3 regions of the Streptomyces sp. 8N114 genome follow, and region 3 is predicted to be linked to each of the others. Evidence: riboswitches for the same ligand, from Rfam matches in the RefSeq annotation. Region 3 holds a riboswitch; each other region holds the start of a gene.
The links. A riboswitch is a leader RNA that binds a small molecule or an ion and turns the genes downstream of it on or off. The one in region 3 is predicted to bind cobalamin.
Positions count from the first base shown of each region.

Region 1: another riboswitch for cobalamin. It lies ahead of ACTWQF_RS13930 (ABC transporter substrate-binding protein); the one in region 3 lies ahead of ACTWQF_RS02230 (ribonucleoside-diphosphate reductase subunit alpha).
Region 2: another riboswitch for cobalamin. It lies ahead of ACTWQF_RS15855 (CbtB domain-containing protein); the one in region 3 lies ahead of ACTWQF_RS02230 (ribonucleoside-diphosphate reductase subunit alpha).

Region 1 is NZ_JBQQBT010000005.1:242,876-250,166, forward strand. It holds gene ACTWQF_RS13925 (FecCD family ABC transporter permease) at 1-758, opposite strand, end outside; gene ACTWQF_RS13930 (ABC transporter substrate-binding protein) at 995-2,035, opposite strand; cobalamin riboswitch at 2,102-2,283, opposite strand; gene ACTWQF_RS13935 (DUF7873 family protein) at 2,733-3,464, opposite strand; gene ACTWQF_RS13940 (terpene synthase family protein) at 3,636-5,876, shown strand; gene ACTWQF_RS13945 (DMT family transporter) at 5,791-6,795, opposite strand; gene ACTWQF_RS13950 (hypothetical protein) at 6,896-7,219, opposite strand.
Region 2 is NZ_JBQQBT010000006.1:207,060-214,350, forward strand. It holds gene ACTWQF_RS15840 (glycosyltransferase family 2 protein) at 1-1,497, shown strand, start outside; gene ACTWQF_RS15845 (galactose oxidase-like domain-containing protein) at 1,494-3,515, shown strand; gene ACTWQF_RS15850 (glycoside hydrolase family 6 protein) at 3,635-4,702, opposite strand; cobalamin riboswitch at 4,892-5,013, shown strand; gene ACTWQF_RS15855 (CbtB domain-containing protein) at 5,041-5,274, shown strand; gene ACTWQF_RS15860 (CbtA family protein) at 5,295-6,119, shown strand; gene ACTWQF_RS15865 (HAD-IIA family hydrolase) at 6,202-6,981, opposite strand; gene ACTWQF_RS15870 (Gfo/Idh/MocA family oxidoreductase) at 7,266-7,291, shown strand, end outside.
Region 3 is NZ_JBQQBT010000001.1:496,120-503,410, forward strand. It holds gene ACTWQF_RS02210 (GntR family transcriptional regulator) at 61-855, shown strand; gene ACTWQF_RS02215 (carbon starvation CstA family protein) at 1,063-3,261, shown strand; gene ACTWQF_RS02220 (YbdD/YjiX family protein) at 3,267-3,485, shown strand; gene ACTWQF_RS02225 (GNAT family N-acetyltransferase) at 3,547-4,044, shown strand; cobalamin riboswitch at 4,112-4,248, shown strand; gene ACTWQF_RS02230 (ribonucleoside-diphosphate reductase subunit alpha) at 4,311-6,782, shown strand; gene ACTWQF_RS02235 (ribonucleotide-diphosphate reductase subunit beta) at 6,782-7,291, shown strand, end outside.

The DNA of each region.
Region 1 (7,291 bases), on a different contig from region 3:
ATCGCGCCCGACGAGCTGACCAGTACCGCCGTCAGCAGCGCGGTGACCAGCAGCAGCGTCAGCCGTACCCGCCGCACCGGTACGCCCAGCGAGGCGGCGGCCTCCTGCCCGAAGGCGAAGGCGTCCAGCGCGTCGGCCCGCGCCAGGCACACCACCAGCGCCAGCCCCAACGCGCCGGCGCCCAGGGCCACCTCACCCCAGTCGGCCGAGCCCAGCGAGCCCAGCAGCCAGAACAGCACCCCGCGGGTCTGCTCGGCGTCGGCCGAGGTGAAGACGATCAGCGAGGTCAGCGCCGAGAACAGCTGCATTCCGGCGATGCCCGACAGCAGCACCCGGTCCGTCGTACCGCCCGAGGTGTGCGCCAGCAGCAGCACCAGCCCGAACGAGAGCGCCGCTCCCACGAAGGCGCCCGCCGACAGCGACAGGGCGCCGCCGCCCACGCCCAACACCACCACGGCGACCGCCCCCGTGGAAGCGCCGGAGGAGACGCCCAGCACGAACGGATCGGCCAGCGGATTGCGCAGCAGCGACTGGAGCACGGCGCCGCACAGCCCGAGACCCGCGCCGCATAGTGCTGCCAGCAGGGCGCGAGGGAGCCGTAGTTCCCAGACGATGCCCTCGCGGAGCGGCGAGAGGCCCGCCTCGGGGCCGCCCAGTCGTTCTGCGACGACCCGCCATACGTCGGCTACGCCGAGCCCGGCCTGGCCGACGGTGATGGCCAGGGCAACTGACGCGGCGAGGGCGAGTGCGGCGACCACGCACAGGAGGGCGGTGCCCCGCCCGGTGCGGAGGGCTCCGGTGAGGGGGTGCCCCTTTCCGAGGCTTGCGGACTGCGGGTGGGGTGTAGCTGGTCGCGCAGTTCCCCGCGCCCCTTCGGGGCGCGCCTCCCCCTGCGAAGCTTGGGCAGTCTGCGCCAGGGGCGCAGGGTGGGCAAGCGCAGCCCCCGGTGCCGGGTCGGCAGCAGCTTCGGAGCTCCCACCAGCCTGTTCCGCCCTCACTTCGCTAGCCCCAAATCCCGCAGCCCCCGCGCCACCTTCTCCACGCCCTCCACCGTGCGGATCGAGGGATTCATCGCGGCGCCGGGCAGCAGGATGTAGCGCTTGTGGCGGACTGCCGTCATATGGCGGGTGACCGGGTCGGACTCCAGCTTCCGGATCTTGGCTTTGGCTGTCTCCGCGGTCTGGTTCTTGCGGGTCAGATCGCCCAGCACGATCACATCGGGGTCCCGGTCGGCGACCGTCTCCCAGCCGATCTGCGGCCACTCGTCGTGGGTGTCGTCGAAGACGTTCTTCGCGCCCACCGCGCGGGTGATGATGCCCGGCGCCCCGCAGCAGCCCGCCAGATACGGCGACTCGGAGTTGGCGAACCAGTACATGACGGAGGTGCCGCGCGCGCCGGTGCCCCGGGTGGCCTTCGCCACCCGCGCCTTGAGACCGGCCACCAGCCGCTCGCCGCGCTTCTGCACGCCGAACGCCTTCGCCAGGTCGCGGATCTCGCCGTAGACGGTGCTCAGCTCCAGCCGGCTGCCGCGCGCTCCGTCACCGTTGGAGCCGGACTTCTTGGCGCAGTCGGCGGGGGAGAGGTAGGTGGGCACCCCGAGACCGGCGAACTTGCCGCGCGGGGCGACGCCGCCCTTGTCGAGGGTGGCGGAGAAGGAGGCGGTCACCAGGTCCGGGTCCTTTTCGAGCACCTTCTCCAGCGCGGGGTAACCGTCGGCCAGCCGCGGGACCTTCGCGTTCTGTTCACCGAGCCCCTTCATGACAGGGTCGGTCCAGGTGCCGGTGCCCGCCATCCTGTCGCCCAGCCCGAGTGCCAGCAGGATCTCGGTCGAGCCCTGGTCGAGGGAGACGGCCCGCCGCGGGGGCCGCTGGAGGGTGACGTCCTGCCCGCAGTTGTGCAGCGTCCGGGGGTAACCGGGGGCCGCGCCCTTGCCGGAAGCTTCCGTCGGGGAGCCCCCGCCGCAGCCGGCGGTGCCCAGGACGAGTGCGAGGGCGAGGCCCGGCACGAGTACGCGGATACGGCGCGGTCGGCGCATGGCCAGGTGTTCCTTCTCCGTCAGAGGCCCAGTCGCGGGGCCCGGCGTGCCACCGCGCCCGGGGCAGTCCGAGCGCGGGTGCCAGCAGGTCTTCGGGCTCGGGACTGTGGGAGCGTGCGCCTTCCCAGGGACGTACGTCCCCAGTGGCCTCGTGCACGCCCCAGTCCCACACCGCTGCGCGTCAGCTCCGGATTCGCACCGGATTCCCTGACCCGTTCAAGGGTTTGACTGGCGGCTGAAACGTACCACGCGGGCGGCAGCCCGCAGGAACCGGAGAAACGACAAAAGGGACCCCGGGGCTTTACCCGGCCCCGGGGTCCTGGGTGCCGCTCGTTCACACGCACCGGCCTGTTTATGGGCGGATCGTTCGGCGATGCCCTTGCGTGGAGCCACTCCACCACGGCGCAGCGTGGATGCGCCGGCTGGGTTCGAACCAGCGTCTCAAGGTCGTCACCGCCCCGGTTGCCGGACGATGAGCGGCGATACTGAGCTTGGAGCGAGAGGTTGAGACTGACGGGCACCCTGTGTTCAGGACAGGGCGACCCGGGGGGTCACACATCAGCTTCAGCTTCAGCTTTGCGCTCCTGGCGCACCCGGTGACCGAAGGGCGCTGAAGCCCTGGCCCCGGGGGACCCCGGCCGCCACGTCGTCGAAACGTGAGCCGGGGTGTCTGTGGTGGTGAGATGCCTCCTGGGCGTCAGTCGAAGAGGTAGCCGAAGACGGCGTCCCCGACGCGCTTGTCGGTGACCTCGGTCCCGTTGGCCTCCTCGCGGGCGAACTTCACCGCGGCGGCCAGCTTGTCCAGCCGCTCCAGCAGCTCGTTGACCCGTCGTGCGGGCAGGGCGCCGGAGTACTTGACCGTGGTCCAGTAGCCGACGGGGATGTCCTCGTAGTACACCTCGACCTGGGCCGGGTGCTTCTCCGTGGCCTCCGCCTTCACATGGTTGCGCGGCACCTTCTTGGTGCGCACCGTACGGACCTGCTCGGTCTTCCACCAGTCCGTGGAGGGGTCCTTCTCCCACGCCTCCGCGCCGTCCAGCACCGGCAGCTTCCGCAGGAAGGTGCCGAGCTCGCCCAGTTGCTTCTCCAGGAACAGCAGGTAGGAGACGGGAACTTCGGACAGGACGGTGCGCCCGTCGACGACGACGTCCGCACGAGCCGTGAGGTTCGCCCAGTCCTTCGTCGCCGTCACATCGAACAGGCGGGTCAGGATCTTCGCCGTTTCCTTCAGCACATCCTCGGCCTTGACCTGGACCCGCGTCGACTCCGGCGGAAGCTGCTCGCCCTCTTCGTCCTTGGGCTGGTACGTACGCGAGATACCGGCCAGCATCTGGGACTTCGCCAGCCCGTGCTGTGCCTGCGCCAGGTCCTGGACGACCTTGGACTTGACGCCTTTCTCGACTGCGATGATCTGATTCAGCTTCGCCACGAACGCGAAGTTAGCAGCCTGATCCGCAGTCGGGCCACGCATTTTGTTCGACGACTTCGTAACAGGCCCGAGGGACGGGGGTCCCACGTCCGAGTGAATTTGGATGTTCGTCGGCTTGGATCCGGGTAGGCCAAGTCAGCTACCGATCCGACGAGTTGGGGGACAGTGACGTTGTCGCAACCCTTCGAACTGCCCGACTTCTACGTGCCCTACCCGGCCCGGCTCAACCCGCACGTCGACCAGGCCCGGACCCATTCGCGGGAGTGGGCACGGGAGATGGGGATGCTGGAGGGCTCGGGGATCTGGGACACCGCCGACCTGGACGCGCACGACTATGCACTGCTGTGCGCCTACACCCACCCCGACGCCGACGCGGACGATCTGGCGCTGGTCACCGACTGGTACGTGTGGGTCTTCTTCTTCGACGACCACTTCCTGGAGGAGTTCAAGCGCACTCAGGACCGGGCGGGCGGCAAGGCGTATCTGGATCGGCTGCCGCTGTTCATGCCGCTGGAGGACGACCCCGCGGCCACGGTGCCCGAACCCACCAACCCCGTCGAGGCGGGCCTGGCCGATCTGTGGGCCAGGACGGTGCCGTCGATGTCGGCCGACTGGCGTGCGCGGTTCGCCGTCAGCACCGAGAACCTGCTCAACGAGTCGCTGTGGGAGCTCTCCAACATCAATATCGGGCGGGTGCCGAACCCGGTCGAGTACATCGAGATGCGGCGCAAGGTCGGCGGCGCGCCGTGGTCGGCCGGACTGGTGGAGTTCGCGGCGCACGCCGAGGTACCCGCCGCCGTTGCCGCCTCTCGCCCGCTGTGCGTACTGCGCGACACCTTCTCCGACGCCGTCCATCTGCGCAACGACCTGTTCTCGTACGAGCGTGAGACGCAGGACGAGGGCGAGCTGTCCAACGGCGTACTCGTCCTGGAGACGTTCCTGGAGTGCGGCACCCAGGAGGCCGCCGACGCCGTCAACGACCTGCTCACCTCCCGCCTCCAGCAGTTCGAGCACACCGCGCTGACCGAAGTGCCCGCGCTCTGCGCCGACAAGGGCCTGGACCCGGCCGCGTGTGCCGACATCGCCGCCTACACCAAGGGACTTCAGGACTGGCAGTCCGGTGGCCACGAGTGGCACATGCGCTCCAGCCGCTATATGAACGGCGGCGGAGCGGGCAGCGCCGCCCCGGCGCGGCTGCCCGTCGTCCCGGCCGGTCTCGGCACCTCGGCAGCCGACGTGCTGCGCCCGCACACACGCGCGCAGATGCGGCGCGCCCGCTTCTTCACCCACGTACCGCACGAGCGCACCGGGCCCTCCGTGCTGCCCGACTTCGAGATGCCGTTCGAGCACCGGCTCAGCCCGCACCTGGGCGGCGCCCGGGAGCGCGTCGTCAGCTGGGCCCGCGGGATGGGGCTGCTGGAGCCGCAGCCGGACGTGCCCGGCGGCCGGGTGTGGGACGAGGAGCTGATGCGGGACTACGACCTGCCGCTGTGCGCCGCCGGACTGCACCCGGACGCGACGGCCGGCGAGCTCGATCTGGCCTCCGCCTGGCTGGCCTGGGGCACCTGGGGCGACGACTACTATCCGGTCCGCTTCGGACGCACCCGCGATCTGGCGGGCGCCAAGGTGTGCACCGAGCGGCTGTCCCTCTTCATGCCCGTCGACGGCGAGCCGCCCCCGCCTCCGGCCGGCCCGTTCGAGCGTTCACTGGCCGATCTGTGGGTCAGGACGGCGGGCCCGATGAGCCCCGGGAAGCGCCGCCGGTTCCGTACCGCCGTCGAGACCATGGCCGAGAGCTGGCTGTGGGAGCTCGACAACCAGGCGCAGAACCGCATCCCCGACCCCGTCGACTACGTGGAGATGCGGCGGCGGACCTTCGGCTCGGACCTGACCATGAGTCTGTGCCGGCTCTCCCAGCCCGACACCATCCCGGAGGAGATCTACCGCAGCGGCCCGATGAAGTCGCTGGAGAACGCGGCTGCCGACTACGCCTGCCTGCTCAACGACGTCTTCTCGTACCAGAAGGAGATCGAGTTCGAGGGCGAGCTGCACAACGGGCTGCTGGTCGTCCGCGCCTTCTTCGACTGCGACTATCGGACGGCGCTGCGCATCGTCGACGACCTGATGAAGTCGAGGATGCGGCAGTTCCAGCATGTCGCCGCGCACGAGTTTCCCGTGCTCTACGACGACTTCGGGCTCGACGAGGCGGGGCGGGCGGCGCTGGACGGCTATGTGAGGGAGCTGGAGAACTGGATGGCGGGCATCCTGGTGTGGCACCGCGGCTGCCGCCGCTACACGGAGGCGGATCTGCGCCGCCACTTCCTGCCTACGTGGCCGTTCGACGGGCCTGCGGGTCTGGGGACGTCGGCTGCGCGGCTGGGTCACTCTGCTGCGCGGCTGATGTCGCGGTAGCGGCACCGGCCGCGGTGACGGGCTGCGGGGGTCGTGGTTTGCGGCTGCGCGAGCGGGAGACCGCCACCCCCGCCAGGCACAGCAGACCGCCCGCCAGGGCCAGCTGGCCGGGCACCTCGTCCAGGAAGAGCCAGGACATCAGGACGACGAGGAAGGGCACCACGTACGTGGTGGAGCCCATCCGGCCCGCGGTGGTGCGGGAGAGGGCGTAGGCCCAGGTGGAGAAGGCCAGCGCGGTGGGGAACACGCCCAGATAGACGGTGTTGAGCGTGGCCGACAGCGGCGCGTCCGCCACCTGCGAGACCAGCTGACCGCTGAACGGCAGGCAGGCGACGAAGCCGATCAGGCAGCCGAAGGTGGTGACCTGGAGCGGGGAGGCGTGCCGCAGCGCGGGTTTCTGGCAGACGACCCCCAGGGCGTAGGTGACGGCTGCCAGTACGCACAGCGCCACCCCCAGCGGCGAGGAGCCGTCGCCCTCGGAGACGGACAGGCCGACCACGACGGCGCCCGCGAAGGAGACCGCCATCCCGGCCAGCAGCCGGCTGGGGAAGCCCTCCTTGAGCAGCCAGCCGCCCAGCACCGCCATCAGGATGGGGCCGATGTTGACGACCATCGCGGCCGTGCCCGCGTCCACGAGGCGTTCACCCCAGTTGAGCGCGACCATGTAGCCGCCGAACCACAGGACTCCCGAGGCGGCGATGCCGGGCCAGGCGGCCTTGGGCGGGAGCCCTTCGCGCCGGATGAGCAGCACCGCACACAGCACCAGGGCACCGGCCCCGAGCCGTCCCAGTGCCAGGGCGCCCGGGGCGTAGTGCGCGCCCGCGCTGCGTATGGAGACGAATGCCGAGGCCCACAGCACAACCGTGACTCCGGCTGCTGCGAGCGCTGTGGCCTCGGCGCGTCCCTTGCCTGCCGCCATGAGGGCTCCTTCATGGTTCACCGACCGCACGTGCGAGTCAGGACCGTAGGTTACCCATACTCATGACGCCACTGGTTTTCCGGTGCTCCCTTCCGGACTGCTAGTGCAGCAGGGAGCGCACCAGGCGGCAGGTGGTCGGCGACGGCGGGTGTACGCCGATGCGGTGCGCCGTCGCCCGGATGGTGTGGTTGCGGGCCTGCGCGGCGGTGTAGACGCCGGTGTCGAGCAGGGCTATGGCGATCCGCATGGCCTTGAGCTGGCGGTTGTGTGCCTCGTACCACTCGCGCGGCCGGCCCGCCGGGAGCGGCTTCTTGGGCAGGACGGGCAGGGTGGACATCTTCGGCAGGTGCTGCTGCTGGTGCGACTGGGTGCGGGTCGTGGGGCGGGTGTGCGAACGAGAGGTACGGGAACGGACAGCAGTCATCGACGGTCTCCTCACGACGTCGGTGCGCTTCCTGGAAACTACTTCGATTCTACCCCGCCCCACTGACAAAAC
Region 2 (7,291 bases), on a different contig from region 3:
GTGGCCCGTGACCCGATACCCGTGGTGCCCGAGGCCGGCACCCGCGTCGCCTTCCTCACCTCGTTCGTGCCCGGCAAGGAACCGATCGAGATGGTCACCAAGACCCTTGAGGCGGCCGTACGGGTACGGCACCGCGGCACCATGCACGTATGGCTGCTCGACGAGGGCGACGACCCCGAGGTCAAGGAGGTCTGCCGGCGGCTGGGAGTGCACCACTTCTCCCGTAAGGGGGTCGCCGGGTGGAACACGGCCAAGGGCGCCTTCCGTGCCAAGACCAAGCACGGCAACTACAACGCCTGGCTGGACGCGCACGGTGACGACTACGACTTCTTCGCCGGCGTCGACACCGACCACGTGCCGCTGGCGAACTACCTGGAGCGGATGCTCGGTTACTTCCGCGACCCGGACGTCGGCTTCGTCATCGGCCCGCAGGTCTACGGCAACTACGACAACTTCGTCACCAAGGCGGCCGAGAGCCAGCAGTTCCTCTTCCACGCCCTCATCCAGCGCGCCGGTAACCGCTACGACGCGCCGATGTTCGTCGGCACCAGCAACGCGGTCCGTATCACGGCGCTGAAGGCCATCGGCGGCCTCTACGACTCCATCACGGAGGACATGGCCACCGGCTTCGAGATGCACCGCCACCGCAACCCGGTCACCGGCAACAAGTGGCGCTCCGTCTACACGCCCGACGTGCTCGCCGTCGGCGAGGGCCCCAACGCCTGGACGGACTTCTTCACCCAGCAGTTGCGCTGGTCCCGCGGCACGTACGAGACGATCCTCAAGCAGTACTGGCGCGGCCTGGGCAGCATGCCGGTCGGCAAGCTGTTCAACTACACGCTGCTGATGCTCTTCTACCCGGCCTCGGCGCTCAACTGGATCCTGGCCGCACTGTCCTGTGCGCTCTTCCTGGGCATGGGCGCGTCCGGCGTGCAGATCGACCCCACCATCTGGATGGCGCTGTACGGCAACGCCACCGCGCTCCAGATCGGGCTGTACATCTGGAACCGGCGGCACAACGTCTCCCCGCACGAGCCGGAGGGCTCCGGCGGGCTGGCCGGGATGCTGATGTCCGCGCTGTCGGCGCCGATCTACGCGCGCTCCCTCTTCGACACGGTGCTGCGGCGCAAGAGCAAGTTCGTCGTCACCCCCAAGGGCGACTCGGCCAGCCCGGACACGCTGTTCGGCACGTTCCGGGTGCACCTGTTCTTCATCGCGGTCTTCGGGGGCTCGCTCGTCGGCTCCCTCTTCCTGGGCCACGACCACCCGGCGATGCTCACCTGGGCCGCGCTCGCGCTGCTGATCACGGCGGCGCCGATCGTCGGGTGGCGGTCCACCGTGCGGGCGGAGAAGCGGCGCCGTATGCGCAGGGGACGCCGGAGGAGGTCCGTGTCCGCATCCGCGCCTTCGCCCTCGCCCCCTGAGCCCTCGCCCTCGCCCGCACCTTCGTACGACCAGCAGATGCACCACACCGCGCTTGGGGGACACGAACGATGACGACTCGACGGAGCCGCCGCCGCGCAGCCGGGGCCAGGAAGCGGCGGGCCCGGCGCATAGCCATCGGTACGGCAGTCGTTGTGCTCATCGCCGGGTTCAACGGTCCGGCGCTGTACGGCTTCGCGTCGGCGAAGTACCACGACTACGCGATCAACCAGCCCGAGTACAAGGCGGAGAAGGGCCACTGGCAGATCGTCGGGATCCCCGAGAAGTACCGGATCAACACGATCCACGCGGCGCTGCTGCACACCGGCAAGGTGCTGCTGGTGGCGGGCTCGGGCAACGACGCGACGAACTTCAAGGCCAAGAGCTTCCGCACCGTGCTGTGGGACCCGGCGCAGAACACCTTCAAGAACATCCCCACCCCCAACGACCTGTTCTGCTCGGGGCACAACCAGCTCCCCGACGGCAAACTGCTGGTCGCGGGCGGCACCCAGCGCTACGAGACGCTGAAGGGCGATGTGAAGAAGGCCGGCGGGCTGATGTTCCTCTACAACGAGAACCCGGACCGCGGGAAGACGATCGAGAAGGGCACCCGCTTCACCGGCCGGAAGAGCGGCAAGACGTTCGTCGCGCAGCACAACGTCCTCCTCCCCCGTGCGAAGAAGGTGAAGAACCCGAGGACCGGCAAGGTCGAGGTGGTCCACAGCGTCAGCCGGGTCTACGCCGAGGCCGCCAAGAAGGGCCGGAAGCACCAGACAGGCACCGAGGACAAGTACACGGTCAGCGGCCTGAAGGGCGCGTGGAAGCGGAACGTCTACGGCGTCGCCCAGAAGATGTCCTTCGACAAGAAGGACTTCCAGGGCATCAAGGACGCCTACGAGTTCGACCCGGTGGCCGAGCGCTACATCACCGTGGACCCGATGAAGGAGGCCCGCTGGTACCCCACCCAGCTCACCCTCCAGGACGGCAGGGTGCTGACCGTCTCCGGGCTCGACGACATCGGCCAGGTCGTCCCCGGCAAGAACGAGATCTACAACCCGAGGACCAAGAAGTGGCACTACATGCCGAGGACCCGCTTCTTCCCCACCTACCCCGGGCTGCATCTGATCGGTGAGAACCGGGTCTTCTACAGCGGCACCACCGCCGGCTACGGCCCCGCCGACAAGGGCCGCGTCCCCGGCATCTGGAACCTGCGGACGAACAGGTTCTCCAAGATCCCCGGCATGAGCGACCCGGACGTCCTGGAGACGGCAATGTCCGTACCGCTGCCGCCCACCCAGTCCCGGAAGTTCATCGTCGAGGGCGGCGGCGGGGTCGGCGAGTCCGACAAGACGACGGACAAGACCCGCATCGTGGACCTCAAGTCCGACACTCCGCGCTTCCACGACGGCCCCAGGCTGTACGACAAGGTCCGCTACCCCAGCAGCGTGATCCTGCCGGACGACACCGTGCTGACGACCAACGGCTCCGGCCGGTACCGCGGCAAGAGCGACAGCAACGTGCTGAAGGCCGGGATCTACCACCCGAAAAGCAACACGTTCAAGGAGGCCGCCGCCCCGCTCGTCGGCCGCAACTACCACTCCGGCGGACTGCTGCTGCCCGACGGCCGGGTGATGACCTTTGGCTCGGACTCGCTGTACGCGGACAAGGCCGACACCAAGCCGGGGGAGTTCGACCAGCGCATCGAGATCTACACGCCGCCGTATCTGCATCAGGGCAAGCGGCAGCCGGAGCTGCGGAAGGCGGGCGGCAGCCCCCGGACGCTTGCGCCCGGCGCGCGTATCTCCTTCAAGAGCAAGGACGCCGCCTCACTGAAGAAGCTCCGGCTGGTGCGGCCCGGCTCCTTCACACACGTCACCAACGTGGAGCAGTCGTCGGTGGCGCTGAAGATGAAGAAGTCCCGGGACGGCACGGTGAGTACGACCATCCCGGACGATCCGTCCTTGGTGACGCCCGGGTGGTGGATGGTCTTCGGCGTGGACGGGAACGGGGTCCCGTCGAAGGCCCAGTGGGTGAAGGTTAGCGTTGACCCCGGCGCGGCCCACGCCCCGGTGACCGCGGGCGACCCGAAGTAGTACCCGGCATGGGGTGCTGCGCCCCGAAGGGGCGCGGGGAACTGCGCGAGCAACCACAACTCACCCGCAGCCTGCAAGCTACAGCCAGGGGCAGCCCCTGCCCAGAACAGGCGGGTGCCCTAACCCTTGGCGTTGCGGGCCAGTTCCAGCGCGTAGGACGGCCACCAAGTGCCCGGCGCGGGGCCACCTCGGCACTGGCCGTCCGACTCGCCCGGGCGCTTGATCCACAGGTAGGCGTCCACCGCCTTGTGCCCCGTCCTGGTGGTGGGCGCCTCGCCCAGCGCCCGCCCGGGCGGATTGCACCAGCTCTCCTTCCCGCCGCCGCGCAGCGGCCCCTTGCCGTTCCGGCTGGTGTCGACGACGAACGGCTTGTCGTCGACCATCGAGGACAGCCGCTTGCCGTAGGCGACGTTCGAAGCGGTGGTCTGGAAGTTGGAGACGTTCAGCGCGAACCCGTCGGCCTTACCGATCCCCGCGCGGTTGAGCGGTTCCACCAGTCCGCCGGGGTCGCGGACCCAGTCCGGGTTCCCGGCGTCCAGATAGACCTTCGTCCTGGGGAGCCGCTTGAGCCGGGTGACGGCGTCGTGGAGGAGCCCATAGCGCTCCTCGCGCAGCTGCGGCGCGGCGCAGTCGCCGGACACCGTGTGGGCCAGGGCGTCCGGCTCCACGATCACCGTGGCCGTCCGCTTCCCGATGCCCTCCGCGACGCCGTCCAGCCAACTGCGGTACGCCGCCCCGTCCTTCGCGCCGCCCTTGCTGTACTGCCCGCAGTCCCGGTGCGGCACGTTGTAGAGGACGAGCAGCGCACCGCGGTCCGCGGCGGCTGCGGCCTTGGTGACCCGGGCGGTGTGACCGCGGGGGTCCGCGGCGTCGATCCACTCGGCCACCGGCTGCCGGGCGATCTTCTTCAGCTGCGCGGCCCGCGCGGACTTGCCGTCCTTCGCGGCGGCGCCGGCCTGCCGCGCGGCGCTGCCCTCGGGGTTCACCCAGTACGGGGCGACGGACTTGGGGCGCTGTCGCACCGTCGGGTCCGCCTGGGCGCCGTCGTCCGAACCGCCGTCCGACGACGAGCAGCCGACCAGCAGCAGGGCCCCCGCCAGTGCACTTCCCGCGACGGCCCGCGCGCGGGCACCCAACGTGTGCGCCGTACGCGAGCATCGGGCGCCGTTTCTGGCGCTGCCGTACATCCACTCCCCCTCGGGTGTACTCCGGCCGCCGACCGGACCGCGACCGGCTGTCTGCCGGACCGCTGACGGGCCATGACGTCGCCCCATCGTGTCACAGGGCCCCCGCCGCGCGGCCGGGTTCCGCACCCGGTGTGACGGAGCCCTTATTGACAGTGCCATGGCAGGCTGGGAGTCTCCCGGACGGCACACTTCCATATTGAGGCGACAGAGTTCAGGAACCCGGTGCAACTCCGGGACGGTCCCGCCACTGTGTCCGCAGCCGCCCCCGACGGCTGCGGGAGTCAGGAACTGACCTGTCGCTTCTCCACCGATGGGGCGTGGAAACCCCAGGAGGAGGCATGCGGATGTCCCCGCACACCGTCGGCACGACCGTCGCACCCGAGAGCGCCGCCGCACACCCGGCGACCGTCAGGACCCGCGACTGGCTCATCGTCGCCGCCGCCGCGATCGTCGCACTGATCGCGCTGTACGCCGTCTTCGTCGACAACGGCAACCTCGTCTCCGCCACCGGCTCCTATCTGCACGAGTTCTCGCACGACGGCCGTCATCTGTTCGGCGCCCCCTGCCACTGACCGATCGGGGGTCGCTCGTCATGTCCGTATCAGCACAGCCAACTCCCTACCCCCTGCTGCCCCTTCTCGGCCGCGGCCTCGCGGCCGGCGGGGTCGCGGGGCTGGTCTCGGGACTGTTCTCGCTGCTGCTCGCCGAGCCCGTGATGGACCGGGCCATCCGGCTCGAGGAGAAACGCTCGGCGGCGGAAGCCGCCGCACACACGCACGCGGGCCACTCGGGGCACAGCCATGCCGCCGAGGCCGAGGAGCTCTTCAGCCGGGGCACCCAGCACTTCGGGCTGGTGGTCACCGCCGTGGTGGCGGGGCTCGCGATCGGGGTGTTCTTCACCCTGGCCTACGCCTTGGTGCACCGCTCGGCGGCCCGGAACGACGGCCGCGGCTGGCAGCGCGCCATGGGCCTGGCCGGTGCGGGGTTCCTCGCGCTGTCCCTGCTTCCGGCGCTGCGCTACCCGGCCAACCCGCCGGGTGTCGGTGACGGCGGCACCGTCGCCGAACGGCAGGGCCTGTGGGTGGCCGCGCTGGTCATCGGCGTACTGGGAATGGTGCTGGCACACCAGGTGCACCAACGGCTCGGACAGGCCGGGCACGGGCTTCCAGTGCGCCAGTTGGGGGCCGCGGCGGCCGTCGTCGCCACCCTGGCGGCGCTCTTCCTGCTGCCGGACAACCCGGACCAGGTCCCGGTGCCCGCCACCCTGTTGTGGGACTTCCGGGTGCTCTCACTGGGCGGGCACCTGGTCCTGTGGGCCGTGCTCGGCGCGGTGTTCGCGGCCCCGGCACTGCGGCGGCAGCCGTCCGCAGAGCGGGAGGGCCAGCCCGAGCCGGCGTCCGCTTCGGCGGTCTCCTGAGTCACATCTTCCGAGCCGGCAGCGGACCGAGTGTTCGGGCGGGAGCCGCGCCGCCGCCCCCGCCCGAGCACTCCACTCGCCCTCAGACCCGGTCGACGAGGTCCGCGATCGAGTCGACGACGCTGGAGGGGCGGTACGGGTAGCGCTCGACCTCGTCGGGCCTGGTCAGCCCGGTCAGCACCAGAAAGGTCTCAAGACCCGCCTCCATACCGGCCCGGACGTCGGTGTCCATCCGATCACCGATCATGGCGCTGGTCTCGGAGTGGGCGCCGATCGCGTTGAGCCCGGCGCGCATCATCAGCGGGTTGGGCTTGCCGACGAAGTAGGGGTGCTGCCCTGTGGCCTTGGTGATGAGGGCGGCGACCGAGCCGGTTGCGGGCAGCGCGCCCTCGGCCGAGGGGCCGGTCTCGTCAGGGTTGGTGGCGATGAAGCGGGCGCCGTCGTTGATGAGGCGGATGGCGCGGGTCAGCGCCTCGAAGCTGTAGGTGCGGGTCTCGCCGAGGACGACGTAGTCGGGGTCGGCGTCCGAGAGGACGTATCCGATGTCGTGCAGGGCCGTCGTCAGCCCGGCCTCCCCTATGACGTAGGCGGTGCCGCCGGGGCGCTGGTCGTCCAGGAACTGCGCGGTGGCCAGCGCGGAGGTCCAGATGTTCTCCGTCGGCACGTTCAGTCCGATACGGGAGAGCCGGGCGTGCAGGTCCCGAGGGGTGTACATGGAGTTGTTGGTGAGCACCAGGAACGGCCGCCCCGACTCCTTGAGCCGCTTGATGAACGAGTCGGCGCCGGGGACGGGGATCCCCTCGTGCATCAGCACACCGTCCATGTCGGTGAGCCAGGACTCGATGGGCTTGCGCTCTGCCACGGATGGACTCCTGCCAGGTCGTGGTGGTCCGGCCGGCGGGGACGTGCCCGCATGGAGCGAGGCACGGAACCGGCCGCCGCGCTCAGCGTAACGGCAGCGGCCGGTGCTGGTCAGCCGGGACGTATGCCGTCGAGTGCGTCGGGTGCCCGGACGCGACGGTCCGACTCGTTACCGCTGCGTAGTGCTCCGGCGGAGGCAGCCGATGACTGCTCGGTACCGGTGGCCGTGCGCGGTACCGGAGGCGGGTGGGTGCTCCCACCCGCGGGCTTTGCAAGGGTGGGGGCATGAACCGCATGGACTCCACCGTCAC
Region 3 (7,291 bases):
CCGCTACATACACGGAGGAAGCCGGTGACGGCAGCACGACATGGGTTGGGAAGGCGGGCCATGAGCACGGACGGGGGCGGCGCGGTCGCGCCGGCCGCGGCGGACACCGAAGCCGCCGGCGGCAACGGATCGGCGGCCCGCACCGCACGCGTGCCCAAGTACTACCGGCTGAAGCGGCACTTGCTGGAGATGACCGAGACCCTGCCGCCCGGCACCCCCGTACCGCCCGAGCGGACGCTGGCCAGCGAGTTCGACACCTCGCGCACCACCGTGCGGCAGGCCCTCCAGGAACTCGTCGTCGAGGGACGGCTGGAGCGCATCCAGGGCAAGGGCACCTTCGTCGCCAAGCCCAAGGTCTCCCAGGCGCTGCAACTGACCTCCTACACGGAGGACATGCGGGCACAGGGCCTCGAACCCACCTCCCAGCTGCTGGACATCGGCTACGTCACCGCCGACGACCGGCTCGCCGCACTGCTGGACATCCCCACCGGCGGACGCGTCCTGCGCATCGAACGGCTGCGGCTGGCCAGCGGTGAGCCGATGGCGATCGAGACCACCCACCTGTCCCAAAAACGGTTCCCCGCGCTGCGCCGCAGCCTGGTCAAATACGCCTCCCTCTACACCGCGCTCGCCGAGGTGTACGACATCCATCTCGCCGAGGCCGAAGAGACGATCGAGACCTCGCTGGCCACCCCGCGCGAGGCCGGGCTGCTCGGCACCGATGTCGGACTGCCGATGCTGATGCTCTCCCGGCACTCCCGTGACACCGCCGGGGAGCCGGTGGAGTGGGTGCGCTCGGTCTACCGCGGCGACCGCTACAAATTCGTGGCCACCCTCCAGCGCCCGGCGGACTGACGGCGCCGGCTGCCCCGGAGGGCGCCCGCCGCGGCAGCCGGCCGAGGGTGGAGCCGCAGATCACGGTTTGCCCACGCCCGTCTCTCGGATCGGGGTTCATCGGTCCTCGGGTATGGCGCTGATCAGGCGGTTGTTCTACCGTCGGCCTGCCGTCGTGGTATTGCCCGCCGCCCGGAACGGTCGGCGGGTGAGGTCGAGGAGGAACGCGTGCGCAGCACTGCACAGCCGGCAAGAAAGCTCAGCCCACGGTCCATAGCCGTCTGGACCGCTGTCGCGCTGATCGGCGCCGCGGGCTGGACCATGCTGGCGCTCGCCCGCGGCGAGGAGATCTCGGCCGCCTGGATGGTGGCGGCCGCCCTCGGCTCGTACGCCATCGGCTACCGCTTCTACTCGCGCTTCATCGCCACGCGGGTGCTCCGCGTCGACAAGACGCGGGCCACACCTGCCGAGCGGCTCAACAACGGCATCGACTTCCACCCCACCGACCGGCGCGTACTGCTCGGCCACCACTTCGCGGCCATCGCGGGTGCCGGACCGCTGGTCGGCCCGGTGCTGGCGGCCCAGATGGGGTATCTGCCGGGCACCATCTGGATCATCGTCGGCGTGATCTTCGCGGGCGCCGTGCAGGACATGGTGACGCTGTTCTTCTCCATGCGGCGGGACGGCAAATCGCTGGGGCAGATGGCGCGTGAGGAGATCGGCCCGATCGGCGGGGCCGCCGCGCTGCTCGCGGTACTCGCCATCATGATCATCCTGCTCGCCGTGCTGGCGCTCGTCGTCGTCAACGCGCTGGCCGAGTCGCCCTGGGGCACCTTCTCGATCGGCATGACGATCCCGATCGCCCTGTTCATGGGCTTCTACCTGCGGGTGCTGCGGCCCGGGCGGGTCACCGAGGTCTCCCTCATCGGCATCGCGCTGCTGCTGTTCGCGCTGGTCGCCGGGCGGTGGGTCGCCGAGTCGTCCTGGGCCGACACCTTCACCCTGGAGCCCAGCACGCTGGTCATCTGGATCCTGGTCTACAGCTTCGTGGCCTCCATCCTCCCGGTGTGGATGCTGCTGGCGCCCCGCGACTACCTGTCGACGTTCATGAAGATCGGCACCATCGGGCTGCTGGCCGTCGGTGTCGTGGTGACGCTGCCGACGATGAAGATGGACGGCATCACCGACTTCGCGGGCGGCGGCGACGGGCCGGTCTTCGCGGGCTCACTCTTCCCGTTCGTCTTCATCACCATCGCCTGCGGCGCCCTGTCCGGCTTCCACGCGCTGATCTCCTCGGGCACCACGCCGAAGATGATCCAGAAGGAGACCCAGATCCGGATGATCGGCTACGGCTCCATGCTGATGGAGTCGTTCGTCGCCATCATGGCGATGGTCGCGGCCAGCATCATCGACCCGGGGCTCTTCTTCGCGATGAACGCACCCGCCGGGGTCATCGGCGACAACGTGCAGGCCGCCTCGGAGGCCGTACGGCACTTCGGCTACAGCATCTCCCCGGATCAGCTGGCGGCAGCTGCCAAGGCCGTCGAGGAGCAGTCGCTGCTCTCCCGTACGGGCGGCGCGCCCACCCTGGCCATCGGCGTCTCCAACATCTTCTCGGAGGTCATCGGCGGCGCCGGGATGAAGGCGTTCTGGTACCACTTCGCCATCATGTTCGAGGCGCTGTTCATCCTGACGGCACTGGACGCCGGTACCCGCGTGGGCCGCTTCATGCTCCAGGACATGCTCGGCAACGTCTACAAGCCCTTCCGCCGGGTGAGCTGGTGGCCCGGACTGCTGTTCTCCAGCGCCGCCATCGTCGCGTTGTGGGGCTACTTCCTGTGGGTCGGCGTCCACGAGCCGCTGGGCGGGATCAACCAGCTCTTCCCGCTCTTCGGCATCGCCAACCAGCTGCTGGCCGCCGTCGCCCTCGCCGTCTGTACGACACTGCTGGTCAAGTCCGGGCGGCTGAAGTGGGCCTGGGTCACGGCCGTACCGCTGGTCTGGGACGCGGTGGTCACGCTGACGGCGAGCTGGCAGAAGGTCTTCTCCAGCGACCCCAGGGTCGGCTTCTTCCAGCAGCGCGCCAATTACCAGGACGCCATCGACCAGGGCAAGGTCATCGCCCCCGCCAAGAGCATGGACGACATGCACACCATCGTCACCAACTCGACGGTGGACGGCGTCCTTTCGGCGCTCTTCGCCATCCTCGTCATCGTCGTCCTCGCGGACGCCGCCCGCACCTGCGTACGCGCCGTACGCAACCCCGAGGGCACCCGCATGCACGAGGCGCCCTACGAGAAGTCGAAGCTGGTCGAGCCCGCCGGGCTGATCGCCACGAAGGAGGAGAAGGCCGAGAAGGCCGAGCACGAGGCCGCACTTGTCGCCGCCGGGCAGCAGAGCAGCGAAGCGGGAGGCGAATCGCGGTGAGTTCGGTGAGTACGGCGAAACCGGCCAACCCGGTGGTACGGGCCGGGCGCTGGCTGCGCTGGTACGTGCGCGAGTTCACCGACGAGAGCGCGTACGAGCGGTACGTGGCGCACGTACGGCAGCACCAGGGCCCGGACGCGGAGATCCCCAGCCGGCGGGAGTTCGAACGCCGCCGCACGGACGCCCGTGAGAGCGACCCCCGCGAAGGCTTCCGCTGCTGCTGAGTGCGCTGCCCGTGCCTTGCCGCCGCGAGCCTTGTCAGTGGCCAGGCGCATCATGACGGTTATGGACATCACCGTGAGAACCGCCAGGCCCGACGAGTTCGCGGAGGCCGGCGAATTGGTGGCCCGCGCGTATCTTGACGGCGGGCTGCTGGAGTTCGGCGACTCCGATCCGTATCTGAAGACCCTCCGCGACGCGGCAGGCCGCGCGGCTCACGCGGAGCTGCTCGTCGCCGAGGACCACCAGGGCGTACTGCTGGGCACCGTCACCTTCGTCGGCGAGGGAGGCCCCTACGCCGAGCTGGCGCGCGAGGGGGAGGGCGAGTTCCGGATGCTCGGCGTACGGGAGTCGGCACGGGGGCGCGGGGTCGGCGAGGCGCTGGTGAGGGCGTGCATGACGAGGGCACAGGCCCTTGGTCTGACGGGGCTGGTGCTGTCCACCCTGCATTCCATGCAGCCGGCCCACCGGCTCTACGAGCGGCTCGGGTTCGTCCGCACACCCGACCGCGACTGGAGCCCGTTGGAGGGCTTGGTGCTGTGGGCGTACGCCCTGCGGCTGTAGCCGTGCCGCGGCTCCACCCAACTGAGGGGACGACACAAGATGTGGGGGTTCCAATTCCGCGGGGCACAACATGTATGCTCGCACACGGCCGTCGCCCCCAACGCAGGGGAATCCGGTGGGAGTCCGGAACTGTCCCGCAACGGTGAGGGGGCATGCGTAAGCGTGCCCGCGAGTCCGAGTACCTGCCGGCGGCGGCATCGACGAACGTCCGGGTCTCGTGGGTTGGACCGGCGGGCGGAGTGCGCCATGCCCTGAAGAGGCGCGGCATGCGCACCCTCGCTCCGTGCTGCCCACGGACAGTCAGCAGCGAGGGAGAGCACCGCGTGACCGTCACCACCGCCCCCACCCTTCCGGCACCCGCCCCCACCGGGCCCGCCACCGGCTCCACCTCCCCGGGGCACGACACCCGCGAAGACCCACCGGCAACCGCGCTCCGCGAAACCCTCGACGCGCTCACGACGGATCTCCCGGACGCGGACCCGGCACCGGTGCTGGCGGCGGCACTCCGCGGTCGGCAACCGGGCGCGGACGGCGCCGAGTTGCGCGCCCTAGCCATCGAGTCCGCGGCGGGTCTGATCAGCGAGGAGCCGTCCTACTCCCGGCTGGCGGCACGGCTGCTCACCCGCGCGATCCGGGACGAGGCGGCGGCGGAGGGCGTCACTTCGTTCTCCGCGTCGGTGGCGCTGGGCTACGCCCAGGGGCTGATCGCGGACCGCACCCACGCGTTCGTACGCGAGCACGCCGACCGGCTGGAAGCCCTGGTGGAGGAAGCCGTCACCGGCGGCGCCGACGACCGGTTCGAGTACTTCGGGCTGCGTACCGTCCACTCCCGCTACCTGCTGCGGCACCCGACCACCCGGCGCCCCGTCGAGACGCCGCAGCACTTCCTGCTCCGCGTCGCCTGCGGGCTGGCAGCGGACCAGTCGTCCGACGCGCTCGAAGAGGTGGCCGCGTTCTACCGGCTCACCAGCTCCCTCGCCTACCTCCCTTCCTCCCCCACCCTGTTCAACTCCGGCACACGCCACCCGCAGATGTCGTCCTGCTATCTGCTGGATTCGCCGAGGGACGAGCTGGACTCGATCTACGAGCGGTACCAGCAGATCGCACGGCTCTCCAAGCACGCGGGCGGCATCGGTCTCTCGTACTCCCGGATCCGCTCCCGTGGGGCGCTGATCCGGGGGACGAACGGCCACTCGAACGGCATCGTGCCGTTCCTGCGGACGCTGGACGCATCCGTCGCGGCGGTCAACCAGGGCGGCCGGCGCAAGGGTGCGGCCTGCGTCTACCTGGAGACGTGGCACGCGGACATCGAGGAGTTCCTGGAGCTGCGCGACAACACGGGCGAGGACGCACGCCGTACGCACAACCTCAACCTGGCGCACTGGGTGCCCGACGAGTTCATGCGCCGCGTCGAGGCGGACGGGCAGTGGTCGCTCTTCTCCCCGTCCGAGGTACCGGAGCTGGTCGACCTGTGGGGCGAGGAGTTCGACGCCGCGTACCGCCGCGCCGAGACCGAGGGACGCGCCGTCAAGCAGCTGCCCGCACGGCAGTTGTACGGCGCGATGATGCGCACCCTCGCGCAGACCGGCAACGGCTGGATGACGTTCAAGGACACCTCCAACCGCACGTCGAACCAGACCGCCGACCCCGGCCGCATCGTGCACTCCTCGAACCTGTGCACGGAGATCCTGGAGGTCACGGACGACGGCGAGACCGCTGTCTGCAATCTGGGCTCCGTCAATCTGGCCGCGCACCTCGGAGCGGACGGACAGCTGGACTGGGAGCGGCTGGACGCCACCGTCCGTACGGCGGTGACGTTCCTGGACCGTGTGGTGGACATCAACTACTACCCGACCGAGCAGGCCGCGGCCTCCAACTCCCGCTGGCGGCCGGTGGGCCTGGGGGTGATGGGCCTGCAGGACGTCTTCTTCCGGCTCGGGCTGCCCTTCGGCTCGGATGCGGCGCGCGAGCTGTCCGCCAGGATCGCCGAGCGCATCATGCTCGCCGCGTACGAGACCTCCGCGGAGCTGGCCCAGCGGCACAGCCCGCTGCCGGCCTGGGAGTCGACCCGCACCGCACGCGGCGTACTGCACCCGGACCACTATCCGCAGGCGGTCGCATCTCACGCCTGGCCGCAGCGTTGGGAAGCCCTGCGGCTGCGGATCGCCCGGACCGGAATGCGTAACTCCCTCCTGCTGGCAATCGCTCCGACGGCGACCATCGCCTCCATCGCGGGCGTCTACGAGTGCATCGAGCCGCAGGTCTCCAACCTCTTCAAGCGCGAGACCCTCAGTGGCGAGTTCCTCCAGGTGAACACCTATCTGGTCGCGGAGTTGAAGCGGCTGGGCCTGTGGGACGCGCGCGCCCGCGAGGCGCTGCGCCAGGCCAATGGCTCCGTGCAGGAACTCGAGTGGGTGCCCGCACACGTACGGGAGCTGTACCGCACGGCCTGGGAGATCCCGCAGCGCGCCCTGATCGACATGGCCGCTGCCCGCACCCCGTATCTGGACCAGAGCCAGTCGCTCAACCTGTTCCTGTCCTCCCCCACCATCGGGAAGCTCAGCTCGATGTACGCGTACGCCTGGAAGCGCGGCATCAAGACCACGTACTACCTGCGGTCGCGCCCCGCGACCCGTATCGCCCAGGCGGCGAAGACCGCCACCGTCCCCCAGCAGGCGGCCGACGAAGCGATCGCCTGCTCCCTGGAGAACCCCGAGTCCTGCGAGGCCTGCCAGTGATGCCGAACGACAACAAGAACCTGCTCGACCCGGGCTTCGAACTGACCCTGCGCCCCATGCGCTACCCGCACTTCTACGACCGCTACCGGGACGCCATCAAGAACACCTGGACCGTGGAGGAGGTCGACCTCCACTCGGACGTCGCCGACCTGGCCAAACTCACCCCGGGCGAGCAGCACATGATCAGCCGCCTGGTCGCGTTCTTCGCCACCGGCGACTCGATCGTGGCGAACAACCTGGTCCTCACCCTCTACAAGCACATCAACTCCCCCGAAGCGCGGCTGTATCTGTCCCGGCAGCTGTTCGAGGAAGCCGTACACGTCCAGTTCTATCTGACGCTGCTGGACACCTATCTGCCCGACCACGACGAGCGTGCGGCGGCGTTCGCAGCGGTGGAGAACATTCCCTCCATCCGGGAGAAGGCACAGTTCTGCTTCCGCTGGATGGCTGCATTTGATGGAGGAGAGGGTGTCGAGACCATCGACAAGCTGGAGTCGAAGGCCGACCGC